4 regions of the Micromonospora sp. NPDC048907 genome follow, and region 3 is predicted to be linked to each of the others. Evidence: riboswitches for the same ligand, from Rfam matches in the RefSeq annotation. Region 3 holds a riboswitch; each other region holds the start of a gene.
The links. A riboswitch is a leader RNA that binds a small molecule or an ion and turns the genes downstream of it on or off. The one in region 3 is predicted to bind cyclic di-AMP.
Positions count from the first base shown of each region.

Region 1 (4,484 bases), on a different contig from region 3:
GGGCGAGGGTCTCGACGATCTCCCGCTCCTCGTACGACAGGTGGGACAGCAGGGTGTCGGTGAGGAGGTCCACGGCCGCCTGGAGCTCGGTGAAGTCGCCCGGCTCGCGGATCAGGTCCACGAGCGCCCGGTCCACGCTCTCCACCACCCCGTGGATCACCACGTGCTCCTCCTCGAGGCGGTCCAGCACCGCCGCGAGCCCCGCGTCGGCGCGGCGCAGGTGGGGAAAGATCGAGTTGTCCTCCAGGCCGTGGTGCTGGGTCACCACGGTGCAGTACGCCGCGCAGTAGGCGCCCAGCGTCCAGTTGTTCTGCCGCATGGTCATCTCGTTGAGCACGGCGCGGGCGGCGCCCGGGGCCACCGCGCCCCGCTTGACCTGTTCGAGCAGGTCACGCACCTGCGCGAGTTCCTGGCGCAGGTGGTCGTGAACGTCCACCAGGTGCTGCCCGGCGGCCTGACCGTGCGGGCTGTAGACGTGCCCGGCCGGTGCCGGCGGCGCGGCCGGCCGGGTGGACTCGTCCCACAGCCGGCGCGGGCTCAGGCGTACCCCCGGGTCGGGGGTGGGGGTGACCGCGAGTGCGGTCGACCCGCCGGCCGCGGCGGCGGCCTGCTGCTCCTCGACGGCGTGGGCGCGGCTGCCCGGCGTGGTGCGTTCGGCGGCGACCAGCTCGCGGACCGCGGGCGCCACCTCCTGGGCGAAGAGCTGCACGGCGCGCGGCTCGTCGCTGCCGAGGATGAACGTGGCGACGCCGTGGTCCAGGGCGAGCCCGGCCAGCTCCTCGACCCACTGCTCCGGCGGGCCGTCCAGGAAGCCGCCGGAGGACCGGGCGAAGGTGCCGGTGACGTTGAGCAGCCGGCGGACCGCGCCCGGCTCACGCCCGGCCTCCGCGGCGGCCTCGTCGATCAGCGCGTTCAACGCGGGCAGCTCCGCCGGCCCCTTCGGCAGGTACGCCAGCGACGGCAGCCAGCCGTCCGCGCGGCGACCGACCAGCCGCAGCATCCGCGGCTTGTACGCGCCGACCCAGACCCGCACGGGGTGGGCCGGGGCCGGCCCGCGCTTCGCCCCGACCACCCGGTAGTGCTCGCCCTCGACCCGGACCATGCCGCGCCGTTCGGTGTCCCACACCTCGCGGATCACCCGGATCGCCTCGTCGAGGGCGTCCACGGCCGCGCCCGGGGAGAGCCGCCGGCCGCCGACCGCCTCGATCGCCTCCCAGAACGCGCCGGCGCCGAGCCCCAGCTCCACCCGGCCGCCGGTGAGCAGGTCCAGACTGGCCACGCTGCGGGCCAGCACCACCGGCTGGCGCAACGGCAGGTTGAGCACGTTGCCCGCGAGGGTGATGCGACTGGTGGCCGCGGCCACGAAGGACATCAGCGTCCAGGTGTCCAGGAACCCGGGCTGGTACGGGTGGTCCTGGAAGGTCACCAGGTCCAGACCGGCCTGCTCGCACAGCTTGGCCCGCGCCACCACCTGCTCCGGTCGCCCGGCGCTCGGGGTGAGGAAGCCGCCGAAGGCCAGCTCGTGTCCGTGGTCGCTCATGCCTCGCCGCCTCGTGCCGATCTTGCGTGAACCTGCCCACGGTAGCCCTCCGCGTCGCGCGGCAACCGGGGAACCCACCGGCTCCGGGATCCGCGACGCGACGCGGCCACTTGCCACGGTGGACCCGGCGCGGCTCGGCCGTCCTCTTCGGCCGGAACCCCGGAAGAGCCTTCGTGAGCTGGGAAAACTCGGCGATGGCCAGGTTGCTACGACAGATTCGACGGTTCCGCAGCCGAGGGGCGGGGCCGTCGCCCGGCCGGGTGAAGAACTTCACAAGAAGTGGGCGTTCGTCACAAACCGTTCCTAACGTCGAGTCCGTTCGCGATCGCGGACACCACGGGCCGGCAACGCCTAATCCCGCCGCCGGCCCGGTGGTACCTGGACCTCGGGCGGGAGCGGGGGACCCACACGTTCCTCGGTGCACGACACCTCGGGGTGAAGCCGCCTGCGGCGGCCGGGCTCCTCGCCCGAACCCGACAGCTCACCTCGTCGGCGTGGAGGACAACCACATGGCAACTGAACACGTCGCCCGTCATCGACGGGTCGCGCGGCGTCGCACCGCCGTCGGGGCTCTCGTCGTCGGCGCCGCCACCGGCGCCGCCGCCTTCCTCGGCCCCGCGGCTCCGGCCAGCGCCGCCGGCGTCAACTGGGACGCCGTCGCCCAGTGCGAGTCCGGCGGCAACTGGCACATCAACACCGGCAACGGCTACTACGGCGGGCTCCAGTTCACCCGGAGCACCTGGAACGGCTACGGCGGCCAGAGGTACGCCAGCCGGGCCGACCTGGCCAGCCGCGGTGAGCAGATCGCCGTCGCCGAGAAGGTCCTCGACGGACAGGGCATCGGCGCCTGGCCGGTGTGCGGCAAGAAGGGTGGCTCGACCAAGCGGTACTCGGCCAGCGACTCGGGCTCGAAGAAGGCCGCGACGAGGAAGGCCACGACGAAGAAGGCCACCTCGGACCGGTCGTCGCGGGGCGACCGGCCGGCCGCCCACGGCGCCCGGCGCACCACGCCGAGCGCCGGGGGCTACCTGGTCCGGCCCGGGGACACCCTCTCCGGGATCGCCGCCGCGACGGGCGTCGCCGGCGGTTGGCGCGCCCTCTACGAGCGCAACAGGGGCGTGGTCGGCACCGACCCGGGTCTGATCTTCCCGGGCCAGAGGCTGCGCCTGCGCTGAGCCCCACCGGGCCCGGCCCGCGCGGGCCGGTCCACCGCACCACGAACGCCCGGCCGGGGCTCCCCGGCCGGGCGTTCCACGTCGGGGCCGGTTGCTATCGTCACGGTGCTCGGAAAGACGTGAAGAAAGCGCGGATATGACCAACGACTCGTTCTCCGCGGCCGCGAGCCTCGACGAGCTGCTGACCAGGACGCAACAGGCGCTGTCCGCGATGCGGTCCCGGGCCGTCGAGCACGCCGACGGCGCGCCGGCCGAGCTGCTCCGCGCCGAGGGCGCCGCGGCCGGCGGCCGGGTCCGGGCCGTCGCCGTCCAGGGTGGCCGGCTGGAGTCCCTCACCGTCGACCCGGAGCTGGCCGGGGAGCCCTTGGAAGCCCTGTGCGGGCACCTCGTGGTGGCCGTGAACGCCGCGCTCACCGAGCTGGACGCGCGGGTCAGCGCGTCGGCCCGGGCGGACGTGGACGCCCTCGCCGCCCGGCTCGGCGGCCTGCCGGAGCAGTCCGCGCGGGACATGGAGCGGTTCAGCCGGGCCATGGAGGGCGTCGCGGCCCGGATCCGCCGCGACGGCGCCGCCGGCCCGCGCGCGACCCACCCGGCCTGACCGCGGCCGCGACCGACCGGCCACGTCCCGCGGCGGAGACGACGAAGCGGCCGGCCGTCGGGAGGACGACGGCCGGCCGCTCCGGTGTGCTCAGCTCAGGGTGAGCGAGGTGTCGTCGACGACGAACGAGGTCTGCAGGGAGCTGTCCTCCACGCCGCTGAACGAGATGGTGGCGGTGGTGCCGGCCAGCGACGAGACGTCGAAGGACCGCTGCACGTAGCCGGTGGCCTTGTTGAGGTTGGAGTAGGTGGCCAGCGTGGTGCTGCCCGCCTTCACGGTCAGCTTGTCGTAGGCGGTGGTCGTGGTCGACTCCGCGCTGTCGATGTGCAGCCAGAAGCTCAACGTCGCCCGGCAGCCGGCGGGGATCGACACCGACTGGGTGAGGGTGTCGGTGTGCGTCGAGCCGTAGCCGTCGAGCCAGGCCTTGTACGAGCCGCCGTGCGCGGCCTGGGCGGTGTCGTTCGTGATGACGCCGGAGCTGGCGCTCCAGCTCACGTTGCCCGACTCGAAGCCGGGGTTGGCCAGCTTCTGGCCGGTGCAGCTGCCCGACGGCGGGGTGGTCGTGGTGGTCGGCGTCGGGGTGCTGCCCGTGCACGTGGCCTCACCGGTCTGCGCCGGCACGCTGATCGCGGTCCAGGCGGCCTTGACCGCGTTGAACTCGGTGCAGCTGGTCGGGTAGAGGTTCTTCGCGGCCTGCAGCGTCCAGACCCGGTACTTCAGGTACGACGAGGACGAGGTCTTCAGCAGCATCGCGTTGTACATGATCTTCATGGCCTTCTGGATGCCCAGGCCGGTGACGCTGCTGCCGTTGCAGGTGGAGCTGGCCGGCTGGCCGTTGGTCGGGCTGCTGCCGTTGGCCAGCAGGTAGAACCAGTGGTTGCCGGGGCCCGCCGCGGCGTGCACCTCGGTGCCCGGGATGCTGCTGGAGTAGCAGTTCGGGTCGCCGAGCGCCGACGGGTTGTACATGTTGCGGATCGGGCCGCTGCCCACCAGGTTGACCTTCTCGCCGACCAGGAAGTCGGGAGCGTCGTAGCTGGACGGCTCGTTGGCGAACCACTCGGTGGCCGCGCCGAAGGTGTCGGCGACGAACTCCTGCGTGCCGCCGCCGGAGATGCCGCCCGGCGTGTGGTCGTCGATGCCGTGGCCGATCTCGTGGGCCACCACGTCGAGC
Region 1 covers NZ_JBVJHI010000004.1:444,062-448,545, reverse strand. The annotation lists gene ACZ6PY_RS16030 (LLM class flavin-dependent oxidoreductase) at 1-1,540, opposite strand, end outside; cyclic di-AMP (ydaO/yuaA leader) riboswitch at 1,879-2,050, shown strand; gene ACZ6PY_RS16025 (transglycosylase family protein) at 2,050-2,715, shown strand; gene ACZ6PY_RS16020 (YbaB/EbfC family nucleoid-associated protein) at 2,852-3,313, shown strand; gene ACZ6PY_RS16015 (M4 family metallopeptidase) at 3,404-4,484, opposite strand, start outside.
Region 1: it holds a riboswitch for cyclic di-AMP, as region 3 does, so the genes downstream of both, ACZ6PY_RS16025 (transglycosylase family protein) here and ACZ6PY_RS00430 (C40 family peptidase) in region 3, are expected to answer to the same signal.

Region 2 (4,484 bases), on a different contig from region 3:
CCTTCCTGCTGCTCAACCTCCTGCTCGCCGCGGCCCTGCACCGCTGGGTGGAGATGCCGTTGATGCGCCGCCTCGGACCGTCGCGCCGGGCCCGCCGGGCGCCGGGCGCCACCGCGCCGGCGCCGCGCGTGCCCGCCCCCCGCGCGGCCCCCGAGGCCCCGGCCAGAAGCGTCGAGTACGCCGGGCGGCGCGACCCGGGCTGAGCCGCCGCGACACGCCCGCGCGACGGTGCGATGTGGCGTCATCGGCGGTAGTTTGTACCCGTGCTGCCCATCGCGCTCACCTGTCCCTTGTGGTGGGTGGCGCGCTGGACCGCCCGGATGCTGGCCACGCTGGCCGTGCTCGTCGCCTGCTCCTTCGGCGCGACCACGCTGCCGCTCGGCGCACCTGCGACCGCGCCGGTGGCGACCGCACCGGCCGCGACCGCACCGGCCGCGACCGCACCGGCCGTGACCGCACCGGCCGCGACCGCACCGGCCGCGACCGCACCGGTGGCGGCGACCGTGGCGGCCTCCGCCGAGGGTCTGCCCCTGCGCGCCGACGCCGCCGGGCAGCTCCGGGTCGCGGCTGGCCCCGCCACCGCCGGCACCGGCCAGGACATCCGGGGCGAAGCCGTCGACGCGCCGGCCCTGCCGGCGGGTCAGCCCTGGCCGGCGGCGCCCGCGGCGGTGACCCGCGCCGCGGACCGGCCGCTCGCCCTCACCGGGCTGGTCCCGGCCACCGTCGGCTCCCGGGCCCCGCCCGCCCGCTGACCCGCCCGCCGGCCGACGGCCCGCGCCCGCCGCACGCACCGAACCTCACCCCCGCACCCCGCCCGCCGGGCGGCCCGGCGGCACCCGTTGCCGCCGCCCCCGCCGCCGCGGGTCGTGCGGACACCTCTCCACCACGTTTTCTCCCGTGAGGTGCCGACCATGCCGCAGACCGTTCTCTACCATTTCCTGACCGAGGTGCCCGAGGCCGCCGCCATCTGGTCGGCCCTGCTCCTGCTCGCCCTCGGCCTGCTCGCCGTGCTGGTCGCCCGCCCGGAGCGGGACGGCGCCTCCGACGCGGCCCCCGACCCGGCCGTGGAGGCGGCCGCGCGCCGGGCCGACCTGCGCCGCTACGCCGACGAGGTGGCGGTGGCCGCCGCCGGTGCCGCGCAGACCGCCCGGCGGCGCCGGGAGCAGTGGCTCACCGCCCAGGACGAGGCCGACCGGGCCTGGCGGGCGTACGACGAGGCCGAGGCCGGCGCCCGCCGCCTGGCTCCGGCCGCCGCCCTGCCCGCGCCGCACACCCCGCGCACCCCGGCCGAGTACGCGGCCCGGGAGCGCTGGCTGCACCACGCGGCGATGACCGCGCACTGGCGGGGCGACCTGAGCGCGCGGCAGCTCGCGGACGTGCTGGCCCGCCGCAACGGGTGGGACCCGCGCCGGCACCCGGCCGAGCAGGAGATCGTCCTGGCCCGGGCGGTACGCGAGAGCCGCCGGGCGGCCTGGGCGGCGGCCGCGGAGCGGGAGCGGCGGGCCTGGCGGGACGCCGAGCTCGCGGCCGAGGCGGCGCGAACGCTCTCCGCCGAGTCCTACGCGGCGGCCACCGCGCTCCGCCCCGGCCGTGCCGAGGACCCGGTCGCGGCGGTGGAGGGCCGCGACGACGCGGCGACGACCCGGCTCCCGGTCCCGGCGCCGGCCGCGGTGCCCGGCGCCCGCTGGCGCCCCGCCCGGGCCGGCTGACCCGGACCCGCTCGCGACGACACCGCCCGGGACGGCGGCACGCCGGTGCCGCCGGGACGGAGCGGCGTCGACCGAATTGTTATCCGAAATGTGGTGAGCCCGGTCACGGCCATCCCGGAAACGGTCACCAGGGGACAGGTTGGCCGATCGATGACCGCAATCCCGGGCCGGCCGCCACCGGATGTCCGCTTTCCGCCGCGCGGCGCCACCGTAACTGCTCGTCCCATTGAGTGAAGTGAGTGACCGACTGTTCCGAAATCCGTAGCGGTGCACGAGGTTTACGCAGGTGGGAGCGCTTGGCAGGAGAGGTACCCACCGGTAGTGTCGGCGCGTCCGGAGCGGTTTCCGATCGCAAGTGGCGACGCCGCGCCGACCCGCCTAATCGTGCCTTCACGAACCGGGGACCCACAGCAACACCGGGGTGAATCCGCGGGCCACGGGCCCGCGGTAGGGCGTACTTCCCGCCCGAATCCGTCAGCTAACCCGGTCGGCGGCCACGGAAGGAGTGCTATTCCTCGTGCTCACCACCCCCCGCTCGTCCCCCCGCCTCCACGGCATCGTGGTGCCGGCGCTCGCCTGACGGCGACCTGACCCGGCCACTCCCCGACCGCCCGGCCCCCGGGCGCTCCCCTTCCGCGGCGACCCGCCGCCCCGCCAGCGCGCGTGAGCTCCTCCGTGCGTGGGGCCGGCGTGTGCCGCGCACGCTCCGTGGAGGAACCCGTGAAGCATCACCTGAAGCGTCAGCTGCGGCGTCTCGTGACCGAGCGCCCGTACCAGATTCTCGCCGGCTCGGCCGCCGCGCTCGTGCTGGCCGGCGGCGCCGGCGCCGCCCTCACCGCCACCGACGAGGCCCCGGTCCACCGGGAGAACACCGCCGCGGTCGCCGAGCTGGGCTCGCGGCTCGGTGAGGTCGCCAGCCGGGGCGAGGCCCGGGTCGCCATCCCGTCGCCGTCCGCCTCGCCGAGCGCGTCGCCGTCGGTCGCGAAGGCCGCGGCCAAGGCCACCACCGACCCGGACACCACCCCGAAGGCGAAGCCGAAGCCGCCGTCGACCAAGGTCCTCGACTACGAGTACCAGGCGCAGACCCAGTACTGGAACTGCGGCCCGGCCGCGGTGCGGAACGCGCTCAGCGCGAGCGGCGTCGAGACCACCCAGGAAGCGATGGCCGGCCCGCTCGGCACCACCGAGAGCGGCACCAACTCGGCCGAGGACACCACCCGCGGCCTGAACCAGATGGTCAAGGGCAACCCGTACCGGACCCACATGTTCGGCGGCTCGGCGAGCCCCGCCGAGATCGACCAGCTCCAGGCGGACGTGGTCAGGGCGATCACCGACGGCCGGGGCGTGGTGGTCAACGTGGCCGGCGACGCCACCGACACCGACGGCGGCTGGCACTCCTTCCCGGGCGGCCACTACATCGCCGTGGTCGGCTACAAGAGCGACGGCCGGACCGTCCGGATCGCCGACTCGGCGAACCCGGCGCTGCCCGCGTACTGGGTCAGCACCATCGACCTGGCGAACTGGGCGGCCACCCGCGGCTACTCCGCCTGATCGCACCCATCCCCGTCGGGCACCGGCTCCACCGAGCCGGTGCCCGACGTCGTCGTGCCGGCTGCTCTCGCGCGTCGTGTCCGTCCGGTGGCACACTGCGCCCTATGGCCGACGAGACGGGTACCCGCCAGCTGCTGCTGCTGCACGGCATGGGCGCCACCGGTGAGGTGTGGCTGCCGTGGGCGCCGCTGCTGGAGCGTCACTGGGCGGGGCGCTGGCTCGCCCCCGACCTGGCCGGGCACGGCTGGTCGCCCCCGCTGCCGGAATACTCCTTCGAGGCCCTGGCCCGGCGGGTGGTCGAGGGGTTCGGCCCGGTGGCCGAGCGGCTCGGCCCCCGGGACCGGCTCGTGCTGCTCGGCCACTCCCTCGGCGGGGTGGTGGCGCTGGCGCTGGCCGCGCGGTCGCGGCGCCTGCCGGTCGACGCGGTGGTCGGGCTCGGCATCAAGGCCGTCTGGTCCCCGGCCGACCTGGAGAAGACCCGCGAGCTGGCCGCCCGGCCGGTGACCTGGTTCGCCACCCGGGACGAGGCGGCCCGCCGTTACCTGCGGGTCTCCGGGCTGGCCGGGCTGTTCGCCCCCGACCACCCCGTGGTGGAGGCGGGGCTGCGCCGCGAGGACGGCCGGTGGCGGCTCGCCATGGACCCGGCGGCCTTCGCGGTGGGGGAGCCCCGGCTGCCGGCGCTGCTCGCCGCCATCGACGTCCCCGTGCTGCTGGCCCGTGGGGAGCACGACCCGATGGTGACCGACGCGCAGCTCAAGGAACTGGGCGTCCCGGTCGCCACCCTGCCGGGCCTGGGCCACAACGCGCACGTCGAGGATCCGGCGGCGGTGCTCGCCCTGCTCGACGCGTACCTCTGACCGTCCGTCAGGCGGCGGGGGAGGGGACCGGCGAGCCGTCGCGCGGGGCGGGCGCGGTCGGTGCCGGCGCGAGCTGCCGGCGGGCGGCGTCGAGGAACACCTCGGCGTACGACTCGGCCGGGAAGTCGCCCAGGTAGCGGGCCCGGGTGGCCCAGCGCGCCGCCGCCTTCGGGTCGGTGTCCAGCAGGCCGGTCAGCACCTCGTCCACGTTGGACATGTCCCGGCGCAGCACGTAGCCGGAGCCGGCCAGCGGGAACCGCGCGACGAAGTCCTCCCCGTCGACGCCCATGTCGGTGACCGCGTACGGCTTGCCCGAGTAGAGCCAGTCGGAGATCACCCCGGACACGTCCGAGACCAGGGCGTCGGC
Region 2 covers NZ_JBVJHI010000008.1:165,160-169,643, forward strand. The annotation lists gene ACZ6PY_RS26040 (acyltransferase family protein) at 1-203, shown strand, start outside; gene ACZ6PY_RS26045 (hypothetical protein) at 264-752, shown strand; gene ACZ6PY_RS26050 (hypothetical protein) at 912-1,709, shown strand; cyclic di-AMP (ydaO/yuaA leader) riboswitch at 2,075-2,217, shown strand; gene ACZ6PY_RS26055 (C39 family peptidase) at 2,418-3,260, shown strand; gene ACZ6PY_RS26060 (alpha/beta fold hydrolase) at 3,365-4,117, shown strand; gene ACZ6PY_RS26065 (CDP-glycerol glycerophosphotransferase family protein) at 4,125-4,484, opposite strand, start outside.
Region 2: it holds a riboswitch for cyclic di-AMP, as region 3 does, so the genes downstream of both, ACZ6PY_RS26055 (C39 family peptidase) here and ACZ6PY_RS00430 (C40 family peptidase) in region 3, are expected to answer to the same signal.

Region 3 (4,484 bases):
TGTCGTGGCCGATGATGTGCTGCCGGTCCAGCGGGATCTGGAACTTCAGCGCCAGGTGCCGGACCAGCTTGGCCGAGGCCCGGTACATCGCCTCGGTGTACCAGGTGCCGTGCCCGGCGAAGCCCTCGTGCTCCAGGCCGATGGACTTGGCGTTGACGTACCAGTTGCCGGCGTGCCAGCCGACGTCCTTGGCCTTGATGTGCTGGGCCACGTAGCCGTCCACCGAGCGCAGCGTGTAGTGCCAGCCCAGGTAGGTCGGGTCCTTCACCAGGTCCACGCTCGGGCCGAAGTAGCCCTCGGTGTCGTGGATGACGATGTATTCGATCTTCTGCTGGGCCGGCCGGTTGCCGAGGTCGTGGTTGCCGTAGTCGCCGGAGCCCGGGCCGTACTGCTCGTAGGGGGCCGGGATCCACTCGCAGGCGAGCCGGACCGGGCACTCCAGGCCGTCCGGCCGCTCGGCCCGGCGCAGGCCGAGCCGGTGCAGCCCGGACTGGTCGGGCTTCACCGCGGTGGCGGCCAGGGTCACCCGCTGGCCGTCGTCGGTGGTCCGGGTCGCGCCCAGGCCGAGCTGGTCGTAGACCTCGTCGGCGAAGGCCGCCGCCGCGTCCTCGGTGTCCGCGCCGGAGTAGCGGGCCACCGCGCCGTACCAGGCCGCCGGGTCGGTGCCGGCGCCGACCGGCGAGCCCAACTGCTTCTGGTACGAGGCGAGCAGCGCCGCCCCGCCCCGGATGTTGGCGGCCGCGTCCGTGCGCAGCGTCTCCTCGGCGAGGCCGGTGAGCGCCGCGGCGGCGTCGAGCGTCTGCAGGGACGCCTGCGGCAGCACGTCCTCCGCCGGTGCGGCCGAGGGGGCCGGGTTGAGGGTGAGCGGCCGCGAGTCGTCGCCCCGCGGGTCCTCGTCCTCGCTGACGTGGCCGCTGGCCGGCGTCGCGAGGACGTGCTGGGCGTCGGTGAGGTGCATCGGGCCGTAGCCGCCGCTGGTGCTCGGCTGGCCGGGGTGGGTGTCCCAGCGCGACTCCAGGTACGAGACGCCGAGCAGGACGCTCTGCGGCACGCCGTACTCCGCCGCGGCGGCGGCATACTGATCCTGGCGGTCGGTGGCGGGTTGGGCGGTGAGCGGTTGGGCGGCCACCGGGCCGGTCGCCACGAGTGCGGTGGCAGCGGCGACGGCTGCTGCCAGCAGCATCCGTCTGCCCGACGGCGGGGGTGAGAGGTGCATCGAACCTCCAGACAGGGATGGGGGTCACTGCGTCCCCACCCTCACCCCGCGCGCGGTCCGGGTCAATACCTTTCCGATGGGTAATCTCCGCTGAAAGAATCTTTCGGGTACGGAGTGTCACGGCGTCTCGGGTTGCGGAACGATAACGGTGCTCTCTACTCTGGTCAATCGTCGGCCGCGAGCTTCACCGTCCAACCCGGGTGGTGACGGTCCGACACCGCCGAGTCGCCTCCGGGCGAGCCGGGGACCCAGGTAACTGGGGTGAATCCGCAGCCACTGCGGTAGGGCGCCTCCCTTCCCGCCCGAACCCGTCAGCTAACCCGGTAGGCGGCCAGGAAGAAGGAGTACGGAAGCCCGGTGGCACACCATGCCCCGCGGCCACCGTCGGTCCGGTCGGTCGACCGGTCGACGGCTGCGCCGCGTTCCCGCTGGTCCCGTTGCACCACCGCCCTCGCCGCCCTGGTCGGCACCGCCGTCGTCCTGACCGGCGGCGCCACGGCGGCACACGCCGAACCGTCGGTCACCGAGATCGAGCGCCAGATCGACCAGGACTGGAACAAGCTCGAACCGGTCATCGAACAGGTCAACGCCACGCGCGAGCAGCTCGCCGCCAAGCGGAAGCAGGCCGCCGCGCTGGGCAGGCAGATCGCCCCGCTCCAGGCCCGGGTGGACGCCGCCCTCGGTCAGGTGGGCGGGCTCGCCGCCGACGCCTACAAGGGCGACAACAACCTCTCCACCGTCAACGCACTGCTCGGCAGCCGGTCGCCGAGCGAGCTGGTCGACGGCCTCGCGCTGCTCGACCGGTTCGCGAACCGCCAGCAGGAGCAGGTGCGGACCGTCGCCGAGCTGCGCGACCAGCTGGCCGCCAAGAAGCAGCCGCTGGACGAGATGATCACTGAGCTGGCGCGCACCGAGGCCCAGCTCGCGGCCAAGAAGAAGCAGATCGACGCCGAGATCGTCAAGCTGCAGAAGCTGCGCCTCAAGGTCTACGGCAACGGCGGCGGCGGTCCGCTGCGCCCGGCGCCCTGCCCCGCCGGTTACCCCGGTGGCCCGGCCGGCGTCGCGGTCAAGTTCGCCTGCGCCCAGATCGGCAAGATCTACGTCTGGGGCGCCGCCGGCCCGGACCACTACGACTGCTCGGGCCTCACCATGGCGGCCTGGGCCAAGGCCGGCGTCTCGCTGCCGCACAACGCCCGGCAGCAGCACGACGTGACCAGGCGGGTGAGCCGGAGCGAACTGCGCGCCGGTGACCTCGTCTTCTACTACAGCGACCTGCACCACGTCGGGATGTACGTGGGCGACGGCTGGGTGGTGCACGCCTCCCAGTCCGGCAAGCCGATCACGATGAAGCGCGTCGACGACGGCCAGATCAACAGCTACGGCCGCCCGGGCTGACCGGTCCGCAGGGGCTCCCGCGCCGCGGGGGCCCCTGCGCCGTTCCGGCGTGCCGGTCGGTCAGCGGGTCGGCCAGGTGCGCCAGCTCTGCCAGGAGCGGCTCGGGGTCGGGCCGCGCTGGCCCTGGTAGCGCGAGCCGTACACCGCCGAGCCGTACGGGTGCTCGGCCGGCGAGGACAGCCGGAAGATGCAGAGCTGGCCGATCTTCATGCCCGGCCAGAGCGTGATCGGCAGGTTCGCCACGTTGGACAGCTCCAGCGTGACGTGACCGGAGAAGCCCGGGTCGATGAAGCCGGCGGTCGAGTGGGTGAGCAGGCCGAGCCGGCCCAGCGAGCTCTTGCCCTCCAGCCGCCCGGCGAGCTGGTCGCCCAGCGAGATCACTTCCAGCGTGGAGGCGAGCACGAACTCCCCCGGGTGCAGCACGAACGGCTGGCCCTCGGGCACCTCCACCATCGAGGTGAGGTCGTCCTGCTGCACGGACGGGTCGATGTGCGTGTAGAGGTGGTTGTTGAAGACCCGGAACAAGCGGTCCAGACGTACGTCGATGCTGGACGGCTGCACCAGCGTGGGCTCGAAGGGCTCCAGCGCGAGCGTGCCCGCCTTGATCTCGGAGACCAGGTCGCGGTCGGAGAGCAGCATCGGAACACCATAGCGACCGGTACGGGTGACCTGCATGTCGGACTACATCTTCGTACACCTGTTCGATAGAATGTCCGCATGGCTTCCTGGTCCGAATTCGCCGCCGACGAGCCCCGACTCGCCGACGAGATCCGCCTCCTGTTGCAGCAGTACGGGCCGGGTTTCGGCTACCTCGCCACGGTCCGCGCCGACGGCGGCCCGCGCGTGCACCCGGTCTCCCCGGTCATCACCGACGACGGGCTCTGGTGCTTCGTCATCGACTCGCCCAAGCGTCGCGACCTCGAACGCGACGGCCGCTACGCGCTGCACTCCTTCCCGCCGGAGGAGAGCGACGACGAGGCCTACGTGGCCGGCCGGGCCATCCCGGTGACCGACCCGGCGACCGTCGCCCGGGTGGCCCGGATCGGCCGGGCCGCGCCGCAGGGCGACTGGCGCCTGTTCGAGTTCACCGTCGACGTGGCGATGCTGACCCGGCGCGACCAGGTGGCCAGCCCCGGCACCGGCCGGCCCGAGGTGCGCGTCTGGCTCGATCCGGGGGCCAGCGCCCCGGCCCGGCGTGACCCGCTCGCCCCGGAGGGCCGGCGCGGCCGGCACGGCTTCGACACCCGCCGCACGGCGGCCTGACTCCGCACCCGTCGGGATCCGGCCCCAACAAAGCCGGCGCCGGCCCCGTCCGAGGACGGGACCGGCGCCGGCGTGTGGTGCGCGGCGGTCAGGCCGCGCGGTACGCGTTCCAGGCGGTCAGCATGCGGCTCGCCTGACCAGCGGTGAACTGGTACATGCACGAGTCGTAGGTGTAGTCCATGAAGTTGGTGATCGGGTCCTTGCCGGCGGTGGTGCAGGTGTCGCGGCCGGTCGGGCACTCGTAGGCCGGCGAGGCCTCGGCCGGGGTGTCGGAGACGCTGTCACCCGAGCCGGAGCACCCACCCTGGAAGGTGTGGTAGAGGTTCAGCCAGTGGCCGATCTCGTGGGTGCCGGTGTCGCCCTGGTTGTAGTTGGTCGCGGTGCCGCCCGGCAGCGACTCGCTCAGCACGACCACGCCGTCCATGCTGTTGAGCTTGCGCTGCGGGAAGGTGGCCCAGCCGAGCAGGTCGTCGCTCAGCTCGCCCAGGTAGATGTTGAGCGTGTTCTTGCCGCCCTCGCGCAGCGAGGTCTTCATCGAGCGCTCGGCGGAGGAGCCCTCGACGATCGGGTACCAGGCGGCGTTGGTGACGTGGTGCACCTTGGTCAGCTG
Region 3 covers NZ_JBVJHI010000001.1:83,953-88,436, forward strand. The annotation lists gene ACZ6PY_RS00425 (N-acetylmuramoyl-L-alanine amidase) at 1-1,183, opposite strand, end outside; cyclic di-AMP (ydaO/yuaA leader) riboswitch at 1,425-1,560, shown strand; gene ACZ6PY_RS00430 (C40 family peptidase) at 1,574-2,611, shown strand; gene dcd (dCTP deaminase) at 2,672-3,250, opposite strand; gene ACZ6PY_RS00440 (pyridoxamine 5'-phosphate oxidase family protein) at 3,329-3,874, shown strand; gene ACZ6PY_RS00445 (zinc metalloprotease) at 3,963-4,484, opposite strand, start outside.

Region 4 (4,484 bases), 460 kb from region 3:
AGGACGAGGTGAGGATCAGTGTCGCCGACCACTCCCGAGCAGGCGCTCGCCGAGCTCTACGCCGGTAACCACCGGTTCGTCACCGGCGCCCCGCGCCATCCCAACCAGGACGCCGGACACCGGGCGGCCGTCGCCGACGGCCAGCACCCGTTCGCCGTGATCGTCGGCTGCTCCGACTCGCGGCTCGCCGCCGAGATCATCTTCGACCGGGGCCTCGGTGATCTCTTCGTGGTCCGCACCGCCGGCCACACCGCCGGCCCCGAGGTGCTCGGCAGCGTGGAATACGCGGTGACCGTGCTGGGCACCCCGCTCGTGGTGGTGCTAGGCCACGACTCGTGCGGCGCGGTCCAGGCCGCCCGCGATTCGGTCCGCACCGGCACGTCGCCGTCCGGGCACCTCGGCGCGGTGGTGGACGCCGTCGCGCCCAGCCTGCTCCGGGCCGGCCGGGAGGGCGTCGAGGACCTCGACGGGATCGTCGACATCCACATCGCCCAGACCGTGGAGACGATGCTCGCCCGGTCTGTCGTCCTCGCGGACGCGGTTGCCGCCGGGCGGTGCACGGTGGTCGGCCTGTCGTACCGGCTCAGCGCCGGCGAGGTGCGCACCGTGGCACAGGCCCCGACCGGCGCGCCCGCCATCCCGGTGCCCGCCCCGGCCGCGCCCGCGGACCCGGCGCTCGCCACCTGACGGCCGTCAGGAGACGTCGAAGGGGCCGGCCCGCGCGTCGCGGGCCGGCCCCTTTCGGCGTACGTCGTCAGAGCAGCGACATGTGCACGTGGTCGGTGTGGTCGGAGGGCCCGCTGTAGGACTTCCAGCCGGTGGCCGGGAACCAGATCTGCCGGTTCCAGATCACGTAGTAGATGCCCAGCCGGTCCGCGTTGCGGATGAGGAAGGCGGCGACGTTGTTGCCGTACATCCGCTGGTCCTTCGTGCGCCACGAGGAGAAGCCGCTCTTCTGCAACGACCAGTCGCAGGCCCGGCCCTTCGGGTGCTCGAACGGCCCGCCGTTGCGGTGGCAGCCCACGAAGCGGTTGAAGCCGGCCCGCTTGACCTCCTTGTACGCGTGCAGCGTGCGCGGGGTGACGCAGCCCGAGGTGGTCGGGTCGTTCTCGCTGCACGACTCCGGCTTCCAGTCGCCGTCCGAGGTGCGGCCCGGGCCGACGCGGGCCACCGGCGAGGTGGCCGAGACCAGGCCGCCGGTGAAGCCGATCCCGCCGACCAGCTTCAGCGCCTTCTCCGTCTCGGCCTTCTCGCGGGCCATCGCGTTCTTCTGCTTCTCCTGCTCGCGGACCTCGATGTCGAGCGCGATCTTGGCCTGCTCGGCGCGGGTCTTCGCGGCGTTGATGGCGGCGAGCTTCTGCGAGTTCAGCAGGTTCAGCTCGTCGAGGGCGGCCGCCCGCCGGACGAACGAGTCGGGCGTGTTGCTCTCCATCAGCATGGCCATGGCGCCCATCCGGCCGGTGCGGTAGGACTGCGCCGCGATCTGGGCCACCTGCGGGCTCAGCGCGTCGAGCTCGCTCTGCGCCGCCTTGACCTCGAGGGCGAGCTGGAGCTGACGCTTGCGCGACGTGTCGAGCTTCGCCTTGGCCTGGAGGTACGCCCGGTTGGCGGCGTCGATGGCCTCGGTGATGAGGGGGTCGTCCTCCTCCTCGGAGTGCCCCGAGGGGGTGGGGGTGCTCGGAGCGGCCGTCGCCGGGGTCGGCCCCGCCAGCACGGTGATCGCGGCCAGCACGGCCACCACGGGGGTCAGCCAGCGGCGCAGGGGTGCCGTCACAGTGTTCCCTTCCGTCGGCCGCCGACCGGGTTAGCTGACGGGTTCGGGACGGAAGTGGCCCCTACCGCTCGCGCGGATTCACCCCATGTACCTGGTTCCCCGGCTCGCCCGCGGGCGATTGGGCGGCGGCACCGCTGGCGCCGGTGCGCGCCTTCGGCGGTGACCGGCAGCGAGGTTACCCGAGAGTCCTCCCGGTGTTCTACGTCCGGAAGCCGACCAATAGCGAGAATTCGTCCTCGCCCTGCGTGACCAGGATCGCGTTTGAGATCCGCCGTCACGCTGCGGAGTGTCACCATGCGGCCTGCGTGCTCCCGGTGCCGCCCGGGGAGATCCGCCGGGCCGGTCAGCCCCGCTTCATGAGGCGGCCGACGGCGGCCATCATCTCGGTGGCCATCTCGTCGGCGCGGCCCTCGGCGGCGCCCTCGTGCATGCAGTGCCGGGCGTGCCCGTCGAGCAGGCCGAGGCCGACCTTGTCGAGCGCGGCCTGGATGGCGGAGATCTGCGTCAGCACGTCGATGCAGTAACGGTCGTCCTCGACCATCTTCTCGATGCCGCGAACCTGGCCCTCGATGCGGCGGAGCCGCGCGAGGAGCTGGTCCTTGCTGGCGGTGTAGCCCCGGGTCGGGGTCGTCGGTGCGGTCATGACGCCAAGGATAGCGTACCCCTCGGGGGTATGGTACGGTCGTCTCGTGGCCGATACCCCCACCGGGTAACGGTAACGGGAGCGGCGGAAAGGGAGGATGCGCGATGGTCACCACCACGTACCAGGTGCAGGGCATGACCTGCGGGCACTGCGTCAACTCGGTGAGCGCCGAGGTGAGCGCGCTGCCGGGCGTCACCGACGTCCAGGTCGACCTGGCCTCCGGCCGGGTCACCGTCACCAGCCGGAGCCCGCTGGACACGGACACCGTCCGCGCCGCCGTCGACGAGGCCGGTTACGACCTCGTCGGGGCGTGACGGTTCCGCGGACCCGAAGGAACCGAGGTGCCCCGATGAACACGGCGACGAAGCTGAGCGGCTTCGCCCTCGGGCTCGCGGCGGTGTTCGGCACGGCGTACGGGGTCGGCCACCTGGCCGGCCCCGTCACCCCGGCCGCCGAGACCCGCCACGACGCCACCGACGCCGGACACGACTCCGGCGCGTCCGACCACGGCGACGGAGGCCACGCGGCCATCGCCACCGCCCACCTGCCCGGCGGGCTGCTCGTCTCCGACCGCGGCTACACGCTCCAGCCGGTGACCGCCCCCGCGAGCGAGTTCGCCTTCCGGATCACCGGCCCGGACGGCCGGCCCGTCACCCGCTACGACGTGGCCCACGACAAGCGCATGCACCTGATCGTGGCCCGCCGCGACCTCTCCGGATTCCGGCACGTCCACCCCGAGCTGGCCGCCGACGGTACCTGGCGGGTCGCCTCGCCGCTCGCCGGACCCGGCGTCTGGCGGGCGTTCGCCGACTTCACCCCGACCGGCGGCGAGCCGCTCACCCTCGGGGTCGACGTCACCGTCCCCGGCGCGCTGGAGCACCGGCCGCTGCCCGCGCCGGTGACCCGCACCACGGTCGACGGCTACACGGTCACCCTCACCGGCGCCCCGCAGCCCGGACGGACCAGCCGGCTCACCCTGACCGTCAGCCGTGACGGCCGGCCCGTCACCGACCTTCAGCCCTACCTCGGGGCGTACGGGCACCTGGTGGCGCTGCGCCAGGGCGACCTGGCGTACCTGCACGTGCACCCGGAGGGCGCGCCCGGCGACGGGCGGACCCCGGCCGGGCCGGCGGTCACCTTCGCCGCCGAGGTGCCCTCGTCCGGCGCGTACCGTCTCTACCTGGACTTCCGGCACGGCGACGCGGTGCACACCGCCGAGTTCACCGTGCTGGCCGGGGACCAGGCCACGCCGGCGCCCGCCGCGCCGGCCCCCACGACCGCACCGACTCCGGACGCCGGCCACGGCACCCCGGGGCACGGGCACAACTGACCGGAGGTGACGCGATGACATCCGCGAAGTCCCTGCCGGTCGCGCCGCACCTGATCGAACTCGCGATCGGCGGCATGACCTGCGCCTCCTGCGCCGCCCGGATCGAGAAGAAGCTCAACCGGATGGACGGCGTGGAGGCCACGGTCAACTACGCCACCGAGAAGGCCACCGTCCGGTACGCCGACGAGGTCAGCCCGGCCGAGCTGATCGCCACCGTGGAGAAGACCGGCTACACGGCCGTCGTCCCGCCGCCGCCCGCGCAGGTCGCCGCCGGGGCGCCGGCCGAGCCGGTGGACGAGCTGCGCGGGCTGCGTACCCGGTTGTGGGTGTCGGCCGTGCTGACCGTGCCGGTGATCGTGCTGGCCATGGTGCCGGCCTGGCAGTTCGACTACTGGCAGTGGCTGTCGCTGACCCTGGCCGCCCCGGTCGTGGTCTACGGCGGGCTGCCGTTCCACCGCGCCGCCTGGATCAACCTGCGGCACGGCGCGGCGACCATGGACACGCTGGTCTCGCTCGGCACCCTCGCCGCGTTCGGCTGGTCGCTCTGGGCCCTCTTCCTCGGCGACGCCGGGATGCCCGGCATGACCCACGCGTTCCGTTTCGACATCACCCGCACCGACGGGGCGGGCAACATCTACCTGGAGGCGGCCGCCGGGGTGACGGTGTTCATCCTGGCCGGCAGGTACTTCGAGGCGCGCTCGAAGCGGACCGCCGGCGCCGCCCTGCGCGCCCTGCTC
Region 4 covers NZ_JBVJHI010000001.1:545,086-549,569, forward strand. The annotation lists gene ACZ6PY_RS02730 (carbonic anhydrase) at 19-687, shown strand; gene ACZ6PY_RS02735 (coiled-coil domain-containing protein) at 755-1,774, opposite strand; cyclic di-AMP (ydaO/yuaA leader) riboswitch at 1,779-1,909, opposite strand; gene ACZ6PY_RS02740 (metal-sensitive transcriptional regulator) at 2,118-2,417, opposite strand; gene ACZ6PY_RS02745 (heavy-metal-associated domain-containing protein) at 2,522-2,731, shown strand; gene ACZ6PY_RS02750 (hypothetical protein) at 2,767-3,747, shown strand; gene ACZ6PY_RS02755 (heavy metal translocating P-type ATPase) at 3,762-4,484, shown strand, end outside.
Region 4: it holds a riboswitch for cyclic di-AMP, as region 3 does, so the genes downstream of both, ACZ6PY_RS02735 (coiled-coil domain-containing protein) here and ACZ6PY_RS00430 (C40 family peptidase) in region 3, are expected to answer to the same signal.